Syntrophobacter fumaroxidans MPOB: one gene and its partner. The protein of the gene in region 1 interacts with the protein of each later gene in a pairwise test. Links are inferred from orthologs where the notes say so. Each region holds a gene or a part of one and is shown on either strand. Other genes may lie near its edges.

Region 1 (12,085 bases):
GCGGGCGACGGTTTTTCAGGTTGCGCCGCGCGATGCCGGTCATGGTGAGTTGCGCGCAACCCGGTTGCAGTTGCCGAGCGGCAGTCAAGACGACACGATGAGCGAGGAAACGATGACCAAGAAAGTGTCGGATCTCTACCCGGTGAATGCCTTTCTCGGCGGGCACGCGGCTGAAATCCAGGCGAGGATCGAGGCCCTGGAAAAGGATCGTTTTGCTTCCCGTTTCTGGCGCAAAGACCCCGATCTGTGGAAATCGGATCCCGAGAACCGGAAGTCGATCGCGAATTCCATGGGCTGGATCGATCTTCCCGACAAAATAAGCCTTCATGCCCCGGCACTCGCCGAATTCGCGCGCGACCTGAGAATCTGCCGTTTCAAGCACGTGGTTCACATGGGCATGGGCGGCAGCAGTCTTGCCCCTCTCGCATTCCGGGAAATCTTCGAACCCGGCGCGGAGGGGCTGGCTCTGACCGTGCTGGATTCGACCTCCCCTTCGACCATCCTGGAGATTGAACGTCGGCTGCCCATGGCGGAAACCTTTTTCATCGAGGCGAGCAAATCCGGCGCAACCGTGGAAAGCCGGTCGCTCGGCGAATACTTCCATGCCCGGATGAGAGCCGTGAAAGGGAAAGGTGCGGGGGTACATTTCGCGGTCGTCACCGATCCCGGGTCCGTCCTGGTGAAGCTGGCGGAGGAAAGAAACTATCGCGGCACCTTTCTGAATTTCGCAGACATCGGTGGGCGCTACTCGGCCCTGTCCTTTTTCGGATTGGTGCCGGCGGCGCTGATGGGGCTGGATGTCGAGGAAATTCTCGCCCGCGGCCTGTCCATGATGGAAGCGTGCGGGCCGGACGTTCCCGTGAAGAAAAATCCCGGCATGACCCTGGGCGTGGTGATGGGAGAAATGGCCCTGCGCGGCCGCAACAAACTCACCGTGATCGCTTCCGAATCACTCTCGGCCCTCGGCATGTGGCTCGAGCAACTGATCGCCGAAAGCACCGGAAAGGAAGGCAAGGGTATTGTCCCAGTCGTCGGCGAACCGCTCGGCGATCCTGCGGTGTACGACGATGACCGGTTGTTCGTGGTCCTTTGCCTTGAAGACGAGGTGGACGGGGTCCTCGAATCTCGAATCGACGCCTTGCGGAAGGCGGGGCACCCGGTGATCGTCGTCCCGATGGCCGACCGGCTGGATCTGGGCCGGGAATTTTTCCGCTGGGAGATTGCGACCGCGACCGCCGGGGCGATCCTGGGGATCAACCCTTTCGATCAACCCAGCGTGCAGGAAAGCAAGGACATCACGAAGCGGTTCCTGGAGCAGGTGCGCGACGAGGGCTGCCTGGTCGAGGGCAAGATTGAATTGGGGGATGGTCCCCTGCAGTTTTACGGGATTGCGCCGGGCGCGGCTTCCGCGGGGCAGGCGTTGTCCCGGTTTCTGAAGGGAGCCCGAAGCGGCGATTACCTGGCCTTTCTCGCTTATCTGCCTGAAGCCTCCGGTGTCGAGCCGGGCCTGCGGAATCTGCGCGGCCTGGTGAGGGACCGGCTGAAGCTGGCCACAACTTTGGGCTTCGGCCCCAGGTATCTCCATTCCACGGGGCAGCTGCATAAGGGGGGGCCGAATACCGGGGTGTTCCTGCTGATCACCTGCGACGACCCGGAAGACGCCCCGATTCCGGGGCAGCCATACACGTTCGGGGTATTGAGACGGGCCCAGGCGCTGGGCGATTTCGAAGCCCTGGCAAAGCACGGTCGGCGCGTGCTGCGGGTGCACATCGCCGGAAATCCGGTCAAGGGCCTGGCGGCCCTCGAGAAAGCGTTCAGAGAGGCGCTTTGACGGTGATGTGGATAGACGGTGCGTGACCCGGCGGTGGGAAAAACGGGAGAAGCTGAGACGTGATGACGGAATTTCCGGAATCGGAGCGCAAGAGAAAGAGCAAGCTTTCCGCGTCGATCCTGTCGGCGGATTTCGGGAAGCTTGCGGAAGAAGTCAAGGCGGTGGAACGAGCGGGAACGGATTGGATTCACGTGGACGTTATGGACGGCCATTTCGTGCCCAACATCACCATCGGTCCCGATGTGGTGAAGGCCATCCGCGGCGTCACCGCCCTGCCGCTCGACGTTCACCTCATGATCGAAAAGCCGGAGCGGTACATCGAGGCTTTCATCCGGGCGGGGGCCCACTACCTCGGGGTTCACGCCGAAGTCTCCCCGCATCTGCACCGCACGGTTCAACGCATTCGCGAGCTGGGGGCCAGGCCCGTGGTGACCCTCAACCCTTCCACCCCCCTTTGCGCCGTCGAAGACGTCCTCGGCGACATTGACATGGTGCTTCTCATGACCGTCAACCCGGGGTTCGGAGGGCAGAAATTCATTCCTTCCATGCTTCCCAAGATACGCCGATGCCGGGAAATGATCGATGAGTCGCGGCTCCCGGTGCTGCTCGAAGTGGACGGAGGAGTGAACCGGGGCACGATCGACGACCTGGTGGATGCGGGAGTGGACGTCTTTGTGGCCGGTTCGGCGGTTTTTGCCGGGAACGACTACGCCCGGAACGTCAATGGTCTGGTGGAGCGCATGCGCTAGGCGGGTACTGCGGGGGGGGGCCGAAGGCACGGGGCTATGGGCTCCCGGCATGACGCCGCGCCGGGTGTGGCGCGGCTCGTCGCGGGCTGTGGTCTTTATTCCGAAGACAAGCCTTGACGGCGCTACGGCTCCCTTTAAATGAAAACGCTCCAACAAGAATCCGCCTTCGGGAAAAACCCCCGAAGGCGGTGGTCAACGACGGGCTGAAGATTACTGGGGCATTGGCCCTCTGCCTCCGCCTTTACCCCTTGCCCCGGGGCCTGCGCCCGAGCAGAATTCTTCTCTCGTCAGGGTGCCGTCCTTGTTGCCGTCCCTGTTTGCGAAGTTCTGTTCCGCATTCCCGCGCCGATGAGGTACCGCCATGAACTCGTCCTTGCTCACCATTCCATCGTGATTGGTATCCAGCTTGTCGAACCGTTCCGAACACCTCATCATGGGCCGCTGAGCGGATTGTGCCTGGGTGCTCTGAGCCGCGGCCAAACCGGTCCAAAACACGGTGAGTGCGATCAACAGCGCCATACCCAGTGCCGTCCGTCTTGATGCTTTCATGTTCCACTCCTTTGCTGACGTTCGAGCCTTCATCCCGAATGCGCCCGGCATGCGGGGCTCTCGCTTCGTGTCGGTGTTTGGTCCGGCCGGGTTGTCGGAGAAAACGTACGGACGGGAGCGCAGCGCAGAACTGGGGTTCCGCTTCGGGATGGTCCACGGTCTGACTCCAATCTAGACACTGCCCGTTCGATGTCAATCGGGGATACGACTGGTGCGGATCGGACCGGTTTCCCGCGTTCTCCCCCCGGGTGACTCTCCGCTGTGAGGGCTCAGTCTGAATGTCGGCGGCCTTCCCCCGGTGGAAAACGGAGGAAATCCCGTCCGGAGCGACGCTTTTTGTGGATTCCGCCGCGTGCAAGGGCGAAAATGGCGTATGGGCTGAGTCCGCTCAAAGCCGCGGCACGCGCATGTCGGAAGTCTTGCCGTTCCATTCACCGACAGCGGACGTTCCACGGGAACGTCGCTGCCGTTTGTTATGCAATCAAATAGCCAAAGACGAGGGACGTTCCACGGGAACGTCGAGGAAGGTGGCCAATGAAACTCATCGAGGCATGCTGCACTCACGGGGAACTCTGGGAGATCATTCTCTCTTCCATCAAGGAAGCGATCATCCTTTCGGACACGGCGGGACGCGTGCTGAGCGCAAGCCCCGCCGTGGAAAGGATTCTGGGGTATAAGCCCCATGAGCTCGAAGGCGAGGACCTCTCCCTTCTTTTCACCTCCGAAGACGTTTCGTGCCTGTGTCCCAACATCCTTCACCTGGCCGTGAAGCATCGACGGTTCGACGGGGAGCTCATGCTGGTTCGCAAGGACGGGTCGCGGTTCGTCTGTTCGATGTCGGTCGAGCGCCACGTCGACCCGGAAGAAGGGAAGGAGATTCTGCTGTTCTGTGTCGAGGACGTGGAGAAGCGCAGGGAATTGGAGCGGACCGCCGCCGGAAGCCATTACCAGGACCTGATCAAGATCGCGAACGGGATCGCTCACGAGATCAGGAACCCCCTGGTCAGCCTGGGAGGTTTTCTGAACCGGATCTACAAGACCCACTCCGGGGATGATGAACTGATGAAATACCATGACATTTCCATGAGAAGTCTCAGGCGCATCGAAAACCTGATCGCCAAAGTCGAGCTCTTCGCCAGGCTCCCCACGCCTCAACTGGAGGAGACCGTCATTCGGGATTTGATCGAAGAACTGGCAAAATCCTACGAGGACGAGCTGAGAAAACGCAAGATCGAGCTGCATCTGACAGTCGACGATGCAGTGCTTCTTGTCGACCGGAACCTGATCGCCAAGGCGCTTGCCATTATCATCGAGAACGCGATCCAGGTGTTGCCCGGAGGCGGGCGGATAGAAATCCTGTCGAGGAGCATGTCCGATCAATACGAGTTGAGCGTCATCGACAACGGCCCGGGAATATCCGCGGACGATCTGCCCTATGTTTTCAATCCCTTTTTCAGTACCAGACCGGACGGGGTGGGAATCGACCTGGCAGTGGTCCGGCGGGTTGCGGAAACCCACGGCGGATGCGTCGGGGTCATTTCGAGCCCGGGTGAGGGGGCGACCTTCTATCTGAGGCTGCCCGTCGAGAGGCGTCGATCCATCCGCACGATGCGCCTTTCCGAAGACCACGGGGTCAAACCTACACTTTTCACTTTTCACAAATCTCCATGAACCGGGGGCTCACAACGAAGAATCAGGAACTCCCGGACTGATGATATCATCACCTCACACGAATGGTCATTCCCTGCGGGCACGCTTGAACGATGAAGAGCGGCCCCGCCGCTAAGTCGCCCGAAACCTCCCGATTCTATTTTCCATGTATTTTGCCGGTTGTCCGGTCGATAGGTTCCGGAAGCCTCAGGGACGGACCTGCGGGACCGAAGCATCGCGCCTGCGGGACCGAAGGGGGGCGGGTTGAAGGAAACGATGGTTCCTCCGGACTCCTGCCGCGCCTGGAAGGACATTCGTGAATTCAATATTCCATCCGATCCGAGATTCAGAGAAGAGAGATAAATCAGATCCAGTCAAGCGGATTAGCATCTAAGTTGCGTTATTTGATTGGAGGCAATCATAAAGGCCAAGTCAAGACGAACCATAATCTCACTCATTTTCTTGATAATATTTTCAACATTCAATGGAGTCATATAAATGAGTAAATGACAAAGACTGTCCATTGTGTCATAAGAAATACATTAGAATTTTTTAACAAAAATCTTAAAAAAACGTGTTGACATTGCCATGCTATTCTGTATCGTAGCCATCTAATGACTTATGAGTCATAGAGTGCCAGTCATAGAGTGCCAGTCATAGAGTGCCAGTCATAGAGTGCCAGTCATAGAGTGCCAGTCATAGAGTGCCAGTCATAGAGTGCCAGTCATAGAGTGCCAGTCATAGAGTGCCAGTCATAGAGTGCCAGTCTCAACCGAGTGTTTTCCGATCAGCAGCAAAAGGAGCGATCATGTTCAAGCCGGGACGATTCAACGGAAGTCTATTACTGCTCGCTTTCGCCATCAGTCTTTTCCTGAGCGCAGGTGGGGTGCGGCTTGCCGTGGCACAACCCTGCAACGGGATAGGTCAAAGTGTGCCGGGAGAAGTCAATATCCAGCCTCAGTGGGAACCTGCGATCATCCCACCGACTGAGAACCTTTCCAGCGAGGGTTGTCTGCTGGTTGGCACTCACAATTTCACTCCATCTGGCGGATCACCCCCATACACATGGCAAGTGGATGTGGGTACCGTGGAATACGAGGTTGATCCGGAAACCGGCACTTTGAATCTCACGGTCGATGAGAGCGATTGTGGCGCCGTCCACGTTAACCTCTTTGATGGTATGGGACGAAAGGTCTCCACATCTGCCTGCATAGACCTGAACAGCCAGTGGGTAAGAACCGGCGCACAGGGGTGTTGTGACTGGGGCAGTGTGTGTGCCGTCTGCGTCGACGGTGCCTTCAGGTACGAAGTCTGGATAGCTTCTCCGGGGATGTGCGGAAGTACCGCTACCTGCGGTTTGAGTTCCCCCTGCTCGGCTTGTCAGCCCACCGGTAAGGATTTCGTGGGGTGGATAAAGATTTGGACGAGGACATGCAAGTGAAAAGCCCCCGGCATTTCCGGAAGAGCAAATCGACAGTGATGGCGTGGAAGGCTGCAGGAATGATTTCACGAACTCTTGCGAAACACAGAGGGTCATGAGCACTCACGCACGAGCCTTGTCGGGAACGGGCCAAGCTCGCACTGAATCATGATTTGGTTGATGGTTATGTCGCTCATTTAATTAAGGCATCGTATCCAGCTTGTTCCGGTGTTCTTGCGCGCGGCTGAATTTGAAGCCGGTTCGGCACAGATTCTTCTTTCCTGGCGGAGAAGGAGCCAACGATGGCAAATAAGATATTTCGCAGATCGGCACGGTTTTTCCTGTGTGTGTTTGTACTCTCATGCCCTCTCGTCTGGGCCGGTTTGCCCGTCGCGCCCGGCCTCAATTCTCCGGGAAACGACACTTGGGTCCCGTTAACGGAAACCGCTCGAATCGAAACCGCCTCGGCGGCGCGCTGTCTATTGGCCGCCCACGCCGGCGGCAAGGGCGCAACCGGGCTTTCCCCGAGCCCGGGGCACGGCGAAGCGCTGAGCGCCAAGCCGGCCCTGGAAGACCTCGACTACGGGGTGGACACCGAAGCGTTCTTTCCCGGCGGAGACGTGCTGGGGGGGACGGTGAGCATCCTCACCGGAAACGCCGTGGAGACGGCGGCCGATCTTGCCTACCCCTCCGCCCACCGCTTGGGGCTGACCTTCGGGAGGACTTACAACAGCCGGGCCGAAACCTCGGGGATCCTCGGCACCGGGTGGACCCACACCTACGGGGCGAGCCTGACGCCTCCCGTCTCCCCCGACCCCTATCTCAAGGTCGTCGACTCCACGGGCCGTGCCAGGTATTTCACCGAGGAGAGCGCCGGGGTCTACAGGGGCGCCTTCAACGATCACACCAAAGTGCTCGTTCTCGTGAACGGCAATTACGCCTGGTACCCGCTGGACGGCACGATATTCATTTTCTCTCCCACGGGTTTGCTGCTCCACATCCAGGACATCGCGGGAAACCGGCTGAGCCTCACCCACGACGCCCAGAACCGCCCGTCCACGGTGAGCGATCCATCCACGGGCCGAGCACTCACCTTCAGCTACAACGGTTCCGGGCTGCTCGAAACCATCACCGGGCCGCTTCCCAACACGACCTCGACGGGGACCGTCGCGACCTTCACCTACGATGCAAATTCCAACCTCACTTCCGTGCTCTATGCGGACAACTCGGGGTTCACTTACGAGTATGCCGACGCCAACGACGTGCACAACCTGACCCTCACGCAAAACAAGGCCAACCATACCCTGTTCGAATGGACCTACGACGCCCAGGACCGGTGCGCCTGGCATCGGAGCCGGCGCGCCAGGGGATCGTTTTCCGTGAGTTACGTGAGCGACACCCAGGTGGACGTGACGGATCCGTACAATTGGGTGCGCTCCTACACCGTCGCAACGGTTGCGGGGAGAAAGCGCGTGACGGCGGTGGTGAATCCGGCCTACCCCGGCGACCCTGATAAGGCCGCCAACGCCCCGTATGCGGCAAGCAACGCCCTTGCCTGGACCTATGATGCGAGCACGGGAAACCTCACGGACGCGACCTTCCCCAGGGGAGTCGTCAACCAGTTTCGGAACTTCATCGTGCGGGGCTATCCTCAGACGGTGATTCTGGCGGCGGGGAGCGCGCAGCCCCGCACCATCGCCTACACCTGGCATCCGAGCATGAACGTGGTGCTCACCCGCACCGAAGCCAGTGTGCTGGGAGCGGGCAACAAGGAGACGATCTTCGATTACGACGATCCGGCGGCCGCGGGTGACGACCCGGCCGTCTACAACGAGAGCCCCACGAAGTTGCTCTACCGCAAGATCGAGAAAGGCTACCGCAAGACGGTGGCGGGAACCGTGGCGTCCTACGAATACGTTACGGCCCTGACCTACAACGCCGGGGGACAGGTGCTCACCATCGACGGGCCGCGTTCGGGAACCGGCGACACGACGACCTTTGCCTACGATGCGACGACGAACGATCTCTTGTCCGTTACCCGGCCGCTCGTTGGGGCCACGGTGTTTTCCAACTTCGACGCCGCGGGGAACCCGCGAAAGCTGACCGACGTCAACGCCCAGGAACAAACCTTCGTCTACGACAGCCGGGGAAGGATAAAAGAAATCCACAACACGGCCGACTCGAGCGTGCGCACCGTGACGTACAACGTCGCGGGGCTTCCCGCGACGCGAACGGACGAGGACGGGGTCAACGAGTCCCACACCTACGACAACACCTACGGGCAGCCCCGGCGGGTGACCGATCACGAGGGTAATTATGTAAAGACCATTTTCAACGCGGCGGGCAATCTCACGAGCGTGCAGCACCTCACGGCCGCCGATGAAATCACCAGGGAGAGGACCTGGAGCTATTCGGGTTCGGACTATCCGGGGCTTCTTTTCAAGGAATACGAAGCCGACGGCGTCACCCACACCCGCACCCAGTACGACGCCTCGGGCAACGTGCGATCCGTTGTCGATCCCAACGGGAACCAGACCGACTACGCTTACGACGCGTTCAACCGGGTGATTTCCATCACCCGGCCCGGGAATGCCGTGACCCATTTCGAATATGACTCACAGGGGAACCTCGCCAAGGTGGTCGATCCGGAAGGCGATCCGGCCAATCCCGCCCTTGGCCACACCACCACCACCACCTACGACGACATGGGGAACCTCATCGGGGTCGGTTCCCCGGATTCCGGGACCACGACTTACGGGTACCGGCCGGAGGGGACCATCTGGTGGAGGATAGACGCGAGAAACATCCAAACGACCTATTCGAACGACGCCCTCTACCGGATCAACCAGGCGAGCTACCCGGCCGTGGGGGATCTTGCCGCCTACACCGTGACGTACTCGCACGACCAGCGCGCAAACGGCAAGGGGCATCTGACCACCGTCACGGATCCTTCCGGCACCACCCTTTTAAACTACGACGCCCGGGGAAGGCTCAAGGAGAAGAAATCCACCGTTTCGGGGTTTCAATTCACCCTCTCGCGCACGTTTTCCCCCGCGGGCCGAGTGAACCAGCTGACCTATCCGAGCGGCAGGACGGTGACTTACAGCCGCGCGGGTTGCGGATGCAAGCTCACCGGGGTGAGCACGACCTACGGGGCCGAATCGGCCACGACCATCCTCGAGAACCTCAGCTACCAGCCCTTCGGCCAGGCCACCGGCATGGGCTGGGGAAACGCCGGGAGCGTGGTGAGCGAATACGATCTCAACGGGCGTCTCACCACGGCAAATCGCGGCGCTCCCATGCAGCGCGACTTCACCTATTACCCCAACGGGCAGCTTCACACCGTCGCGGGCACGGCCTCCACGCCGTGGGTGAACCGCGTCTACGCCTACGATACCCTGGACCGGCTGAGCCTTGCCGAGCGCCCGCAGCTGACCAAAGCCTACGACTTCGACTCCGCGGGAAACCGGCTGCACACCATCGTTGACGCCTCGGTGAGCGAAACTTACGCCTACGCTGCCGGAACGAACCGCCTGAGCGCCGTCGCGGCCGCGCAGGGCAAAACCTTCGACTATGACGCCAACGGGAACACGATCCTCATCGCCTCGGGAACGAACCGGGTTTTCACCTACAACCAGGAAAACCGTTTGATCGGCGTCGCCGAAGACGGGAACCCGTTAGGCACCTACGTCTACAACGGGTTCGGCCAGAGGGCGGCAAAGACCGCGGGAGGGGTCGCGACGCTCTATATCTACGATTTTAGCGGGAACCTCGTCTGCGAGGCCGAGGGAACCGGCGGCGGCATTCAAAAGGAGTACATCCACCACGGGAGGAGCCGCCTTGCGATGGCCGATCCCGGCGCCGGGGCCGTTTGTTCGGGGAACACCAAGGTGTGCGTGTACTTTACCCACAACGACCTCCTGGGAACGCCCGAGTTCATGACCGATTCCACCAACACCGCGGTCTGGGAAGCCGCCTACGACGCCTTCGGCGAAGCGACGATCCATCCCGCTTCCACCGTCGTCAACAACTTCCGTTTCCCGGGCCAGTACTACGATGCCGAGACGGGCTTGCATTACAATTGGCACCGGTACTATGATCCCAAAACCGGAAGGTACATGACCCCTGATCCCATCGGGCTTGCAGGGGGGATCAATCCTTACACTTATGCGGAAAACGACCCGATCAATTTCATTGATCTCTACGGACTCTGGCGGTTTCCCGACTATGTATCAATTAACTTTAATATAGCAATCCCAACCCCGTGGACAGCCACATTGCTTGGAGGCACCGCACAGGTAGCTTTGGATAGATATGGTAATTTTTACGCGGGGCCCGGTGGAACTGTTGGAAAAGCGGCAACAGTTTTTTCTCTTAGCGCGACAGTAGGATGGTTGGATACAAGCGAAAAGCCCTGCGAAAAGACATTGGATAATTTCTTGTCTGGTCATAGCTTCAACGCTGGTGCGGGATTCTGGGGGGGCGGCGGGGAAACATGGACCCCTGGTGTCGGCACCGGCACGGAGGTCGGCTTTGTATCCCCTCAAGCTGGGGCAAGTTACCATTACTCTTGGAAAGTAACAAAATTCGGATTCGGGTGGTAAGATAAGGAGTTGAGAATCCAATGAAAAATGAACTGGGTACTTTGATGATCGCCTCAACTTTCTTATTGGGCGGGGTAGCGTGCTTCTTTTTCCCAGATAAAATTCAGACGGCAGCCCTTAAATACTTCGCCCGATACCCATCAGCTGCCAGACTCAACCCATTTCTTGAGTGGATGAAGAGTCACAGCTATATTATTTCTCTGCGGATTGTCGGATTCATTGGAATAGCAGTATTTTTTCTAACTCTAATAGCTTTCGCTAGAGGAAGGTGAACAGTATCGGTTACGGGGTCAAACCTACACTTTTCACTTTTACACCCGAATCGACGACCGGAGCTGTCGAAGGGGTTGGCGGTCAGTTCTGCGAACACTGCAATTCCTGGCTGTCCCGACAGAAATCGATATTCTCTCCTGGGCGCCAAGGGGCTGTTTTCTGTGAGCTGCGTGAGCGGCAGCCAGGCGGATGTGGCGGATTCCTGCAATCGGATTTGCTCTTACGCCGTCACAAAGGTTGCCGGCAAAAGGCGCGTAACCACCGTGGCGAATCCCCTCCTGGCCGGGCGATCCGGCCAATCCCGCCCTTGGGCACACCACCACGTACACGTACGACGACATGGGGAACCTCATCGGGGTCGGTTCCGCGGATTCCGGGACCACCACGTACGGGTACCGGGCGGAAGGGACCCTGGTGTGGAGGATCGATGCACGAGGCATCCGCACGGACTACACCAGCGACCTTCTCTACCGGATCAAGGAGGCGAGCTACCCGGCCGTGGGGGATCTTGGCGCCTACACGGTGAGCTACACCTACGACCAGCGCGCAAACGGCAAGGGGCATCCGACCACCGTCACGGATCCTTCCGGCACTACCCTCTTGAACTACGACGCCAGGGGAAGGCTCAAGGAGAAGAAATCCACCGTTTCGGGGTTTCAATTCACCCTCTCGCGCACGTTTTCCCCCGCGGGCCGAGTGAACCAGCTGACCTATCCGAGCGGCAGGACGGTGACCTACAGCCGCGCGGGTTGCGGATGCAAGCTCACCGGGGTGAGCACGACCTACGGGGCCGAATCGGCCACGACCATCCTCGAGAACCTCACCTACCAGCCTTTCGGCCAGGCCACCGGCATGGGCTGGGGAAACGCCGGGAGCGTGGTGAGCGAATACGATCTCAACGGGCGTCTCACCGCGGCAAATCGCGGCGCCTCCATGCAGCGCGACTTCACCTACTACCCCAACGGGCAGCTTCACACGATCGCGGGCACGGCCTCCACTCCGTGGGTGA
Region 2 (12,120 bases), 2.3 Mb from region 1 along the record:
GAGCGCGTCGCGCTTTGCGGACAGGATATTCCGTTCCGGCATGGTCCTACACTTTGACGCGTTCCACGTAGCTGCCGTTGCGCGTGTCGATCTTGAGCGTTTCTCCCTCTTCGATAAAAAGAGGAACCTGGATGATGAAACCGGTTTCCATCGTGGCGGGCTTCGTAGCCCCCGCCGCGGTGTCGCCCTTTATCCCGGGGTCGGACCGGATCACCTTCAGCTCGACGAAGTTGGGAAGGCTGATGCCGATCGGGCGCCCCTGAAACATCAGCATGCTGACGACGAGGTTCTCGATGAGATAGTTGGTGGCGTCTCCGACCTGGGCGGCGGACATCTCGATCTGCTCGTAGGAAGTCGTATTCATGAAGTGATAGCTGTCTCCCTGCTTGTAGAGAAACTGCATGTCCTGTTCTTCCAGATCGGCGCTCTGAAACTTGTCTCCCGACCGGTAGGTGCGGTCGAACTGCGACCCGGTGATCATGTTTTTCAAGCGACAGCGGTACAGGGCCTGCCCTTTGCCCGGTTTGGAGAATTCGAAATCGACGATGATGTACGGCTCTCCGTCCATTTCCAGTTTGAGGCCCTTGCGCAGGTCGCCCGCGGTCAGTGTGACTCCCATGTAATTTCCTTTCTTTCGGATTGATTACCCAAATCAAATTACCTATTGTAATGAAATGTCTTTGAATGGGTCAAGACGCTTGATCCGGCGACCGTTTCGATTCCGTACGTTCAAGACGATGCCCCATGGATGCGGTCGCCGGCCGTTCTTTCAATCCAACATTTCGAAGGAGGCAACCATATCATGAGCGAGATTCTCTCCGTTAAAGCCAGAGAGATCCTGGATTCGCGAGGCAATCCCACCGTCGAAGCCGAGGTCATCCTCGACAGCGGTTATTCCGGCACCGCCGCTGTCCCTTCCGGGGCTTCCACGGGCTCCAGGGAGGCCCTCGAACTGCGTGACGGGGACCCCGCCCGATACCTCGGCAAAGGAGTGCTACAGGCGGTTCAAAATGTCAATGATGAAATCGCTCCCAAAGTCATCGGCATGGACGGGCGCGACCAGGTCGGCCTGGACAGTTTTCTGATCGAATTGGACGGAACGGAGAACAAGGGCCGCCTGGGTGCAAACGCAATCCTTTCCGTGAGCATGGCCGCGGCCAAAGCGGCGGCGGCCGAGTGCGAGCTTCCCCTGTACCGGTACCTGGGCGGGGCCATGGCCTCTCTTCTTCCGGTGCCCATGATGAATGTGATCAACGGCGGCGCTCACGCCGACAACAACGTGGACATCCAGGAGTTCATGATCGTTCCCGCGGGCGCGCCGACCTTCGGCGAGGCCCTGAGAATGGGAGCCGAGACCTTTCACAACCTCAAAAAGGTGCTCAAGTCCAAGGGATTGAACACCGCCGTGGGTGATGAGGGCGGGTTCGCTCCCAACCTGAGCTCCAATGAAGAAGCCATGGAAGTGCTCATGCAGGCTATCGAGGCGGCCGGGTACCGACCGGGCGAGGACATCTACATCGCCATCGACGCCGCGGCCAGCGAATTCTACAAGGACGGCTCCTATCACATGAGCGCCGAACAGAGCCCGACGAAAAGCGCCGAGGAGATGATCGCATTCTACGAAGCCTGGGCAGGGCGCTATCCGCTCATCTGCATCGAGGACGGCATGGCGGAAGGCGACTGGGGCGGGTGGCAGGCGCTCACCCGGAAGCTCGGCTACAATGTCCAGTTGGTGGGCGACGACGTGTTTGTGACGAACACGAGCATCATTGCAAAAGGCATCGCTGACGGAGTGGCCAATTCGGTTCTCATCAAGCTGAACCAGATCGGCACCGTGACCGAGACCCTCCAGGCCATCAATATGGCCTTCAAAGCCGGTTACACCGTGGTCATCTCCCACCGCTCGGGAGAGACCGAGGACACGACGATCGCCGACCTGGCCGTCGCCACCAACGCCGGTCAGATTAAGACGGGGTCCCTTTCGAGGTCGGAGCGGATCGCAAAGTACAACCAGTTGCTCCGGATCGAGGAAGAGCTCGGGGCTTCGGGTTGCTACGCCGGAATGTCGGCGTTTCGAGTCTAGTGCGCCCGGCTCACGGCAGTTTGCGGAAATGACGGGACAGGGCTTGAAGGGTTGCCGGCGTCACGGGTGCTGCGTCTCGAATCGGCTCGAACCGGTGAGCTCCGGTATCGAACGGAACCGTTGGACGGCTCGCCATTGCCGCGGCACGCCTTGAGGCGAACCGGTCGGAACCCGTCTTGAGGTGAACTACATTGAGGTGAACTAGCCCTTGACAGGATCCCGCATTTCCGGTACAAAGAGCAGATCATGTTCCGGCGGCATACCCAAGTGGTAAGGGAGCGGTCTGCAAAACCGTTATTCAGCGGTTCAAATCCGCTTGCCGCCTCCAGAAAAATCAAGGGGTCACGGTCCCGGTACCGTGGCCCCTTTTTTGATTTTTCTTCCGGTTCAAAAATATCGATTGATTTTTCGACGTCCCGAACGGCCTATGGCCGCCGAACGACGGGATCGTTTGCCTGGGTACGCATCCTTTCAATTTGCGCGGGAAAGCCATGAACGGGCGTAAAGAAGCGACGTTGTTCGTTCCGTGTATCATCGACGGCATGTACCCCGAAGTGGGTGAGGCCATGGTCGAGGTACTTCGAAGACTGGGAGTGGAGCTGTGCTATCCCGCCGGCCAGACATGCTGCGGCCAGCCGGCTTTCAAGGCCGGGTACCGGAAGGAAGCCGTGGTGGCGGCCAGGCATTTCATCAGGACCTTCGAAAGTGCCGGGACCGTTGTCTGCCCATCCGGGTCCTGCGTGGCCATGGTTCGGCACCGATACCCGGAACTGTTCAGGGACGACCCCGGGTGGCTGGAGAAGGCCCGCGCCGTGGGCGGGCGGGTTTTCGAGCTGACCGAATACCTGGTGGACGTGCTGGGGATCGAAGATGTCGGAGCGCGATACCGCGGGAAGGTCACCTATCACGATTCCTGTGATCTGCTGCGTGGTCTCGGAGTGCGCGAACAGCCCCGAAAGCTGATCGGGCGGGTGCGGGATGTGGAGTTCGTGGAAATGAAGGACTCCGAGCGGTGCTGCGGTTTCGGAGGCGTCTTCTCGTTCAAGTACGGCGACATCTCGACGGCTATCCTCAAGGACAAGGTGAGGAACATCCTCGATTCCGGGGCGGACACCGTGGTTGGATGCGACATGGGTTGCCTGATGAACATCCAGGGGATTCTCAGCCGCACTCGGCATCCCGTTCGGGCGATGCATATCGCTCAACTCCTGGCAGGCTCCAGCGATGCCCTGCCGTCACCTGCCCGGCGGGTTCCTCACCCGCCGTGTCGGTGAACACTCCGGGGACTCCGTATGACCCGCATAAGGACCGAACTGTTCAGGCAGGAAGCCGGGAAAGCCCTCAATAACCGGCACCTGCAGGAAGCTTTGAGCGATTTTCAGGAGCGCATCAGCAAGGCCACGGCCACCGCCTTCTCCAGTCTTTCGGATGCGGAGGGGTTGAGGCTGGAAGCCCGCCGGGCCCGTATGCGGGCCATCGAAAACCTCGACGTTCTACTCGATAGGCTGGCTGACAAAATTCTCAACCGTGGAGGCCGGGTCTTTTTTGCCCGGGATGCCCGGGAAGCCGTGGAGTATTGCCTTGAGACGGCCAGGCGGCTTGGAGTGAAGAAAGTGGTGAAGGGCAAGTCCATGGTCGCCGAGGAAATCGGCCTCAACGAGGCTCTGCAGGAGGCCGACATCCAGGTGTGCGAAACGGACGTGGGCGAATTCATCGTCCAACTGGCGGGCGAACCTCCTTCTCACATCATCGCCCCCGCGGTTCACAAGACAAAGGTGGAAGTGGGCCGGCTCTTCTCGGAAAAGCTCGGGATTCCGTACACCGACGATCCCGTTGCGCTCACTCGGGCGGCCAGGAATGCGCTTCGGCAGAGATTCCTGGAGGCGGACATGGGAATTTCCGGCTGCAACCTGGCTTGCGCCGAGACCGGCCACATCACTACGGTTTCCAACGAGGGCAACATTCGCATGGCCTCGACCTTGCCGCGGGTGCATATCGCCATCATGGGCATGGAAAGGATCGCGGCGCGCCTCGAAGACCACGACGTCCTGCTTCGCCTGCTCTGCATGGGCGCCGCCGGCCAGAGGCTGGCGGGCTATGTCTCCTACCTGGGCGGTCCGAGGCAGCCCGACCAGGAAGACGGCCCCGATGAATTCCACCTCGTCGTTCTCGACAACGGCAGGTCCAGGATCCTCGCCGATGAGGATTTCCGGGAAATCCTGTGTTGCATCCGCTGCGCCGCGTGCCTCAACGTGTGTCCGGTGTACGGGAAGATCGGGGGACACGCCTACGGACACGTCTATTGCGGTCCGGTGGGCTCGGTCCTGACTCCGCTGCTCGTGGGCGTGAACCGGGCGAAAGACCTGTGTCTCGGCGAGACCCTGTGCGGGGCGTGCCGGGACGCGTGCCCTCTTCACATCGATATTCCCGGGATGCTCCTGCGGCTGCGGTCCAAGCTCGCCGACGGGGATGACGGGTGGGGCGTAAAGCGTGAGCGGCCCGCCGAAAAGCTGTTCTTCACGCTGTGGGCCGGACTCGTACGGTCACCCGGTCTCTACGCGCTTGCACTCACCGCGGCGGCTTTCCTGCAACGGTTGCCGCCGGGCGCAAAGGACACCATAACCCGGCTGCCTTACCCGTTTCACGAGTGGACGCAAAGCCGCGACATCAAGCGTCTCGATGGACGAGCCTTCAGGAAACGGTGGAAGGAACTCCGATAGGGGAAGAAGATGAAGCCGAGCGAGGCGACGGACCGAACACGATTCATGCAAAATGTCAGACGGGCTTTGGGATTTCCTCCGGGGCGGAGAGAAGTCCCCGCAGGATTGTTCCGGGACAGGCCGGATCGCGAGGTTCTGCGGGCGATCCACGATGCGAAAACCCGCAGCCGGGACTCCCGCCTGGAACTGCTCGAGCTGCTGAGAGAGAGGGCAGGTCCGCTGAAAATCGGCGTGACGGCGGTCGAGGACGCCGGGGCCGCAGCCCTGGCCGTCGCGCGGCTGGTGCGGGAAACGTGCCCGGAGTGGGGTGTGGAGAAGCGCGTGGCGGTGTGGCGGCATCCGTTGCCGGCTCGCCTGGACCTGACGCGCATTCTGGCCGACTCGGACGTGCCCGTGTTCACGGCCGGCCTGTGCGCTCCCGGGCTTGAAGGCATGCCTGCGGAAGAATCACTAGAGCACATCCGCAAAAACGTGGTGGAATCCTGCATCGGAGTGACGGCGGCGGATTATTGCGTCGCGGACACCGCGACCCTGGTGATGAAGACCAGACCCGGTCAGCCCCGGATGCTCTCCCTCGTTCCTTCCGTTCACATTGCGGTGATTACCCTGGATCAGATTCTCGCGGACCTCCGGGAGCTTTACGCGTTCCTGAGATGGGAAGCCCGGGAAAGGGAAGATGAAGGGCTGACCAACTGCTTGACGATGGTGACGGGTCCGAGCAAGACGGCGGACATCGAGCTGTCCATGGTTCACGGCGCACACGGACCGCGCGAGCTCCATATTGTGGTGATCATCGGCCCCGCTGCTTCAACAGCGAACTGAGCGCGCGGCGGGCCTCTCGAAATACATCCCTTGCTTTCGCGGGGAGACTCCATGCTCTTGGCTCTCGCCGGCCGCGGCCTGATGGCCGCTCAGTCCTCGAAAGAGGGTAGAACAGAGGCCCGTGCAGTTCGGAAGGAATGTCTACGGGAACACGGCATTTCGTGGGAGCGCTCGACCCGAAAACGGGGTCCATGCCCGTCCCTGGATTCCGAGCTCCCCGTTCTCCGTCCTCGAAAGACGTTTTCATCTCAGTCCCCGCAAGTGTGAATCCGTCAGGAATCGTCTTCTGTGCTCTTGAATATAGACAGTCCCTCCCGTTTCGCAAGCGGGGAGAAACAAGAGCAAATCGCAGGGTCCGGGTGAACGCCGACGCGCGCGCGGCTCGCTCGATCCGGCGCTTTTCGCGGATCCGCACCGCTGCATGGCTGCGATGGCCGGTGGAGCGGAACGATGTGTCATCCAACTCTACGGCAGCTTGTCGATAACGCACTGGGCCAGCTTCCTGGCCTGCTCCAAATCCTTTGTGCTCACCCTGACTTCCACGACCGCCCGGTCTCGAAGCAGGACCCAGAGCTCCACCGTGTTGTCGACCCTGGCCCAGAAGGCCTCATCGCCCATGCCTTCCGCGGGATTGACATTCTTGCGGACGACTTTTTGCAGTTTCCATTTCTCGGGCTCGTAGACAACAATGTCCGCAAAATTGCCTTTGAGGTTGCGATAGGTGCACCCTTTCTCGCCACTGATCGAGACGTCTTCCCGCGGTTCGCCCCTGACGGTTCCGAAGACGGACTCCACTTCCTCTCGGGACAGGATGCCGCAGGGCTTGAGGGAGGCGAGATCGACACGCCGGTTTACGGACGCGGAAGCCTTGCCCGCGGGTGAAGGCGTGGGATGATTGGAAAGCGTGGTGGAAGCCGCCGCCGGTTTCTGCGGCTTGTCGGAGGAACTGCTTTGGCCGCAGCCCGGGGAGCACACCAGGAAAACGGTGAGAGCCAGGAGGACCGTCAGCGTCCGCGGCGTTTGCATGGTTCGAGCTCCTTTTCTCGGGTGCCGTTCATCTCGCCCGATCCGGGCAGGCGTTCCAATGCCGAAAGCTTATACCATGCCAGAAAAGAGATTCTTGTCAAGCAGGCGGGACCGGGACAAGGTGGGACCCGGACGACGGTCGCACACAAAAGTGGGCCAAACGGCAGCGCGGCCCACGGTCTCGACCCTTCCGGCCCGCCCGTTGGAGCCGATCGTGGTGTTTCATCGTGAGCTTCCGGCACACGGGGGCTCGCGGGGGTGAGGACATGGGGCTTTTCCCGGTTTTGGGAGGGGGCGCCGCCGCGTGCCGCTCAATTTAATGGAACTTCCCTTGCAAATGCTTCGGGATGTCTTTACAATTGGACCAAGATGTCTCTCTCGTTTATCAACGGCCGCGTTCTCCGCTGTGAAAAAGAGGAAGCTGTGCCTGGGATAGTTCGGGAGGAGGAGCATTGGGAAGTCTTGTGGGCTTTGAACGCAGGCCCGGGTTTCTTCAGGAGTAGTCTGTTTCATAAGTGTATCGTCAATCGCACAGCGGAGAGGATTTTAGTTTATGTCAATGAAACTTTATGTGGGCAACCTGTCTTTTCAGACTTCCAGCGAGCAGCTGCGGGAACTCTTCTCGCAGGTCGGCACGGTGGAGTCGGCCACTGTCGTTGAGGACCGTGAATCGGGACGGTCGCGCGGTTTTGGCTTTGTTGAAATGTCGACCAAGGAGGAAGGCCAAAAGGCCATCGCCGAGCTCAACGGGAAGGATTTTAACGGCAGGCCCTTGACCGTCAATGAAGCCAAGCAGAGGGAAGACCGGGGACGCGGCGGGCCCCGTGGGGGATCCGGCGGCGGCCGTGGCGGCTACGGCGGAGGTGGAGGCCGCGGCGGCGGATTCGGCGGCGGCGGTGGTGGAAGGAAGAAAGGCTGGTAATCCCGTCCGCTTTTGAACACCCTTCCCATCCCGAGGCGGGTGGGAAGGATCGAACGGGTATTCCCGGAAGAATTCAACATCTAATGGAGTCCGCTTTCGGGAGGGCAAACACGGAACCCTGTGGGCGTCGTCCCGTGTGACGGTCGGCTCTGCGCGCAGTGCTACCCCCTTTCACGGCGAATTCCATGAAGCAGTGGTGTGCCTCGATCACCCGATCGGTGGGCCGGAAGGTTTTCCATCCGTGCGGTCCGCTGGTCAGTATGGTCGGGGCGCAACCCGGGGGCGGCCCGCTTCGCCCTCGGAAGGCCATGACCTTTCAGCTTTCAACGAATCGCAAAGGTTCTTGTCGAGATTCCTGCTGATCGGAACAGGCCGAAAGCTCGCAACAAGCCCCGGGGATGTGGTCGGCTCTCGGGGCTTTCTCGTAAATTCCGGTGAGTTCGGGGCCGTCCCGGGAGAACCGCCTTACCTCAAGGACCGAGCTTGAAGCCCCGTGCCTGTCTCTCGAACTTCGGGAGGACTGAGGAAGACATCCTTCCCGGCGGCGTCCCGCCGCTTTCATCTGCTCATGTCGCGCGGACAATCGATCCTCCGGTCAATGGGAAAGGGGTTTCCGACATGGGTCCTGATTTTCCATCCTATTGAGATAACACTAAAATCGGGTAGCGGCACGTTCGAAGAATTTTTTGCGGAAGAAAAATGCTCTTGCCCCCCTTGTTTTGCTCAAAGGATGATTATAGTGATAGCCGTGATATTCAGGCTGGAGTGCTCATCCATTAGCTCATTATTAACGCAAAAGGAGAAGATACGATGGCGACGGAGAGAAGGGAAGTATGTACGTGTGACAAATGCGGCAACGAAGCGGAAATGACGATCACGTGCGAAATGGTGGAGATTCCCGAAGCGGGCGTCATGAAGAAGAAGCAGAAAGAGACGAGAGTCTGCAAGGTGTGCGGCAACGAAGCGGACCTCATCATCGACTTCGACGAATAGGATCGAACGGACGACATCATGGACATTCTTGAGAGCGCGCCCGGCGGGGTGCTCCTTCCGGGCGCGTTTTCCTTATCATGCGCCGCCGAATGCCGGGAAACCGGCTGCTGAAGCCGTGTGCGCGGATTCCCGATCGCGCTGAAGCGGCCTGAAGGTGCTCATAGAATCGCAATAATCGAAACTCCATCCATCCGATCAGATTTCCGCACGGCAACATGAATGATTCCTGCGCAAAAAACGGCCTGGATGAGCCGGACTGCCCGGGCATCAGGCTCGCGACGAAGAAGGTGAGTCATCGGCATCATTGAAGCGCAGGGCGGAATCGGGAGAAAAAGACCGTTCCCCGGGGACCGCCCCGGATTGCGATCCGGGGCGTCCGGGACGGTGAGGAGCATAACCCGGCGCAATCATTTGTAGCGTCACGTATAGGGAAGCTCCTGACCCGACGTCTGTTTTCGTGCAGCAATCCCCTGCTATTCATAGCGAAACGCCCGGCCGCGGATTCCCGGCGCCTGGTCGCTCAAAGGCATGGACCGGCGCGCATGGCTTCGGTTCATCTTTGCCGGGCGCTCACCGCGGAGCCCATGGATGAGCGGAGGCAACATCGTCCCCCTCCGCGTCGATGCATTTCTGCCCGCGGCGCTCCGGCAACCCGTGTCGCGACTCTCGAACCCACCCCGGCGTGGACGAACGCACATAGTGCTTGCGTCCTTGAGGAAACTCTCCTAAGCTCCTTCAACCTCATCATGTCGTTCGGACGCCCCGATTGCACGGAGGCAGACGCCCCGCACGGCGTGAAAACCCGGTGACCGCAATTCCCGTACCTATTTCGAGTCGAACGGATGGTCTGCCGAAGCAATCACAAGCTGGCTGCAAAATTTCGCAAGGCGGCCGCTCAACTCCCGAATCTCGTGCGTGCCGTATTCATGGTCTGGGAGGCGACCAGGGGCTGGACCCTTGCGTGGGGCCTGCTCGTGGTGCTGCAGGGCCTGCTTCCCGTGGCCAACGTGTGGCTGCTCAAGGTGTTGGTGGACGGCCTTGCGGCCGCGGTCGGCAGTGGGCAGCCCGCGCCCCGTTTCCGTTCGCTCCTCCTCGTCATCGTCGCAATGGCCGCCGTCACATTGGTCGCCGATGCCCTGCGGAGCCTCACCATCTGGATTCGCACGGCCCAGTCCGGCTTGTTCCAGGATCACCTGAAACACCTCATCCAGCAAAAATCCATGGAACTGGACCTGGCCTTCTATGAATCGGCCGAATTCTTCGACCGTCTGTACCGCGCGCAGTTCGAGGCGGGGTACCGTCCGATGATCCTGTTGGAAAACCTGGGCAGTTTGGCTCAGAACGGAATTACCCTCGTGGCCATGGCTGCGGTGCTCTTGCAGTTTGGACCCTGGCTGCCGCTGATATTGATCGTCAGCACTCTGCCGGCCTTTTGCGTGGTGCTGCGCCAGAACTTGCGCGAACATGAATTGTGGCTGCGCACAACGGTGGATGAGAGAAAGAGCAGGTACTACGATTGGGTGATGACCAGCCGTGAAACCGCTGCGGAGCTCCGCGTGTTCGAATTGGGGAGTCATTTCAGCGCGCTCTTCCGCACCCTGCGGGAGGCGTTGCGCCGCGACCGGCTTGCTCTGACCCGTAACCGGGCCCTGGCGGATCTGGGGGCGCGCATCGTGGGGCTGCTCATCACAGGGGCCGCCATGGCATGGATGGTCTGGCGCGTGCTGCTCGGCGCCATCACGCTTGGGGACCTGGCCCTGTTCTACCAGGCCTTCAACCAGGGCAAGCAGATGATGGGAGGGCTGCTGGAAAACGTCGGCCAGATTTACAGCAACAGCCTCTTTCTTGAAAACCTTTTCGAGTTCTTCCGCCTCGAACCGGGAATCCGCGAACCGGAAAGGCCTGTGAGCGCTCCTGCGCCTTTGCGGGAAGGAATCCGCTTCCGGCACGTGGCGTTCCGCTATCCCGCCAGTGAAAAGTGGGCCCTCGGGGATTTCAGCCTCACCGTTCCCGCCGGCAAAATGGTTGCTCTGGTAGGTCCCAACGGGGCGGGGAAGAGCACGGTGATAAAACTTCTGTGCCGACTCTACGATCCCGAGGCGGGACAGGTGGAACTGGACGGAGTAGATTTGCGATCCATTCCCCTGAGAGAGTTGCAGGACAACATCACCATCCTGTTCCAGGAGCCGGTGAAATACAGCGCCATGGTGCATGAAAACATCGGTTACGGAGAGCTTGGGAAAATGAAGGACTCGGCCGCCGTCGAAGTCGCGGCGCGACGGGCGGGAGCCGACGGATTCATCGAGCGCTTCCCGGACCGCTACGATACCTTGCTCGGGAAGTGGTTTGAGGGCGGGATCGATCTGAGTGCGGGCGAATGGCAGCGCATCGCTCTGGCTCGAGCTTTCCTGCGGCAGTCTCCCATACTGATCCTGGACGAACCGACCAGCTCGATGGATTCATGGGCCGAGGCCGACTGGCTCGGCAGGCTGAGGGGACTCGCGCAGGGGCGGACGGCCATTCTCATCACCCACCGTTTCACTACCGCCATGCGGGCCGACATGATTCACGTCATGGAGAACGGGGGCATCGTGGAGTCGGGGACTCACGAGGAACTGCTCCGACAGGGGGGCCGATACGCCGAATCCTGGCGACGGCAGATGCGAAATCTCGACCGGGACTCGACGCCGGAGCCGTGAGGGTCTCCATTGTTGATCCCGTCACGTCCGGAACGAGAAAAACCCGTGTCGGACGGGCGGATTCAAGACGGGCGCTTCACGGGCGGCCGGGATACGTTTTGCGGCGGCAGGGGGACATTCCGGAACCCCAAAGTTGACGGGGAGTGAACTTGAAAGCCCGGGAACCCGACACAATTGCCGGAATTCCATTGACCCCTGAATCCGGGTTGATCCTGAGATGCGTGCGCCACTACTCCGGCAGGGACGAAAGGACGCGAATCGCGCGGCAGCTTCAGGGCCGCCTCGACTGGGACGCCCTCCTCCGCCTGGCGGAGGCCCACAAAATCCTGCCGATCCTGCACGCGGTGCTCAAGGAATCCCATTGGCGCGAAGTGCCGGAATCCGTGCTGGAGACGATGAAGCGCAAGCATGCAGCCAATTTCGCCGGAAATCTCCTGCTGAGCTATGAACTGATCAGAATACTCGAAGCCTTGGGAAGCCGCGGCATCCGTTGCCTGGTGTTCAAGGGCCCCACTTTGGCCGTGGCCGCCTACGGAAGCATCGCCATGCGCCGGTTCCAGGATCTGGACCTTCTGGTTCGCAGGAACGATTTCCTCAAGACAAAGGACCTCTTGCGGGAAATCGGCTATCAACCCGCGCTGAGGCTCCCGGAAGCCTACGAAAAACATTTCTACCTGACGCGCTCGGAACACCATTTCGTCCGCAATGACGGCAAGGCGACGGTGGATCTGCACTGGGGACTGTCGCCGCCGTGCTTCTCCTTCTTCCAGGACCTGGATCGGCTCTGGCCCCGTAGCGTGACGGTCGCAATCGAAGGCGCAACGGTCAGGGCTCCGGGTATGGAAGACCTGCTCC

What was found.
Region 2: the proteins of rpe (region 1) and eno interact in binary tests that used the Escherichia coli proteins (3 or more experiments, as listed by UniProt). The link is inferred for Syntrophobacter fumaroxidans MPOB from one-to-one orthologs.

The regions. Positions count from the first base shown.
Region 1 is NC_008554.1:2,375,879-2,387,963, reverse strand. Bases 830-3,736 are described here. They hold rpe (ribulose-phosphate 3-epimerase), read left to right. Parts: upstream 830-1,893; coding sequence 1,894-2,580; downstream 2,581-3,736. Other genes in these bases: SFUM_RS10085 (two-component system sensor histidine kinase NtrB), read left to right, coding at 3,664-3,736; SFUM_RS10090 (EF-hand domain-containing protein), read right to left, coding at 2,791-3,129; SFUM_RS10100 (phosphoglucose isomerase-related protein), read left to right, coding at 830-1,831. Also shown: more of SFUM_RS10100, read left to right, coding at 1-829; more of SFUM_RS10085, read left to right, coding at 3,737-4,800; SFUM_RS10075 (RHS repeat-associated core domain-containing protein), read left to right, coding at 6,502-10,803; SFUM_RS10070 (hypothetical protein), read left to right, coding at 10,824-11,075; SFUM_RS23935 (RHS repeat-associated core domain-containing protein), read left to right, coding at 11,416-12,085. UniProt on the Escherichia coli protein: Catalyzes the reversible epimerization of D-ribulose 5-phosphate to D-xylulose 5-phosphate.
Region 2 is NC_008554.1:94,679-106,798, forward strand. Bases 1-2,942 are described here. They hold eno (phosphopyruvate hydratase), read left to right. Parts: upstream 1-802; coding sequence 803-2,083; downstream 2,084-2,942. Other genes in these bases: epmA (EF-P lysine aminoacylase EpmA), read right to left, coding at 1-42; efp (elongation factor P), read right to left, coding at 47-619; SFUM_RS00420 ((Fe-S)-binding protein), read left to right, coding at 2,575-2,942. Outside these bases: more of SFUM_RS00420, read left to right, coding at 2,943-3,357; SFUM_RS00425 (LutB/LldF family L-lactate oxidation iron-sulfur protein), read left to right, coding at 3,376-4,803; SFUM_RS00430 (LutC/YkgG family protein), read left to right, coding at 4,849-5,625; SFUM_RS00435 (DUF3558 family protein), read right to left, coding at 6,091-6,651; rbp (RNA-binding regulator), read left to right, coding at 7,205-7,573; SFUM_RS00445 (hypothetical protein), read left to right, coding at 8,384-8,566; SFUM_RS00450 (ABC transporter ATP-binding protein), read left to right, coding at 9,409-11,265; SFUM_RS00455 (nucleotidyltransferase domain-containing protein), read left to right, coding at 11,454-12,120. UniProt on the Escherichia coli protein: Catalyzes the reversible conversion of 2-phosphoglycerate (2-PG) into phosphoenolpyruvate (PEP). It is essential for the degradation of carbohydrates via glycolysis.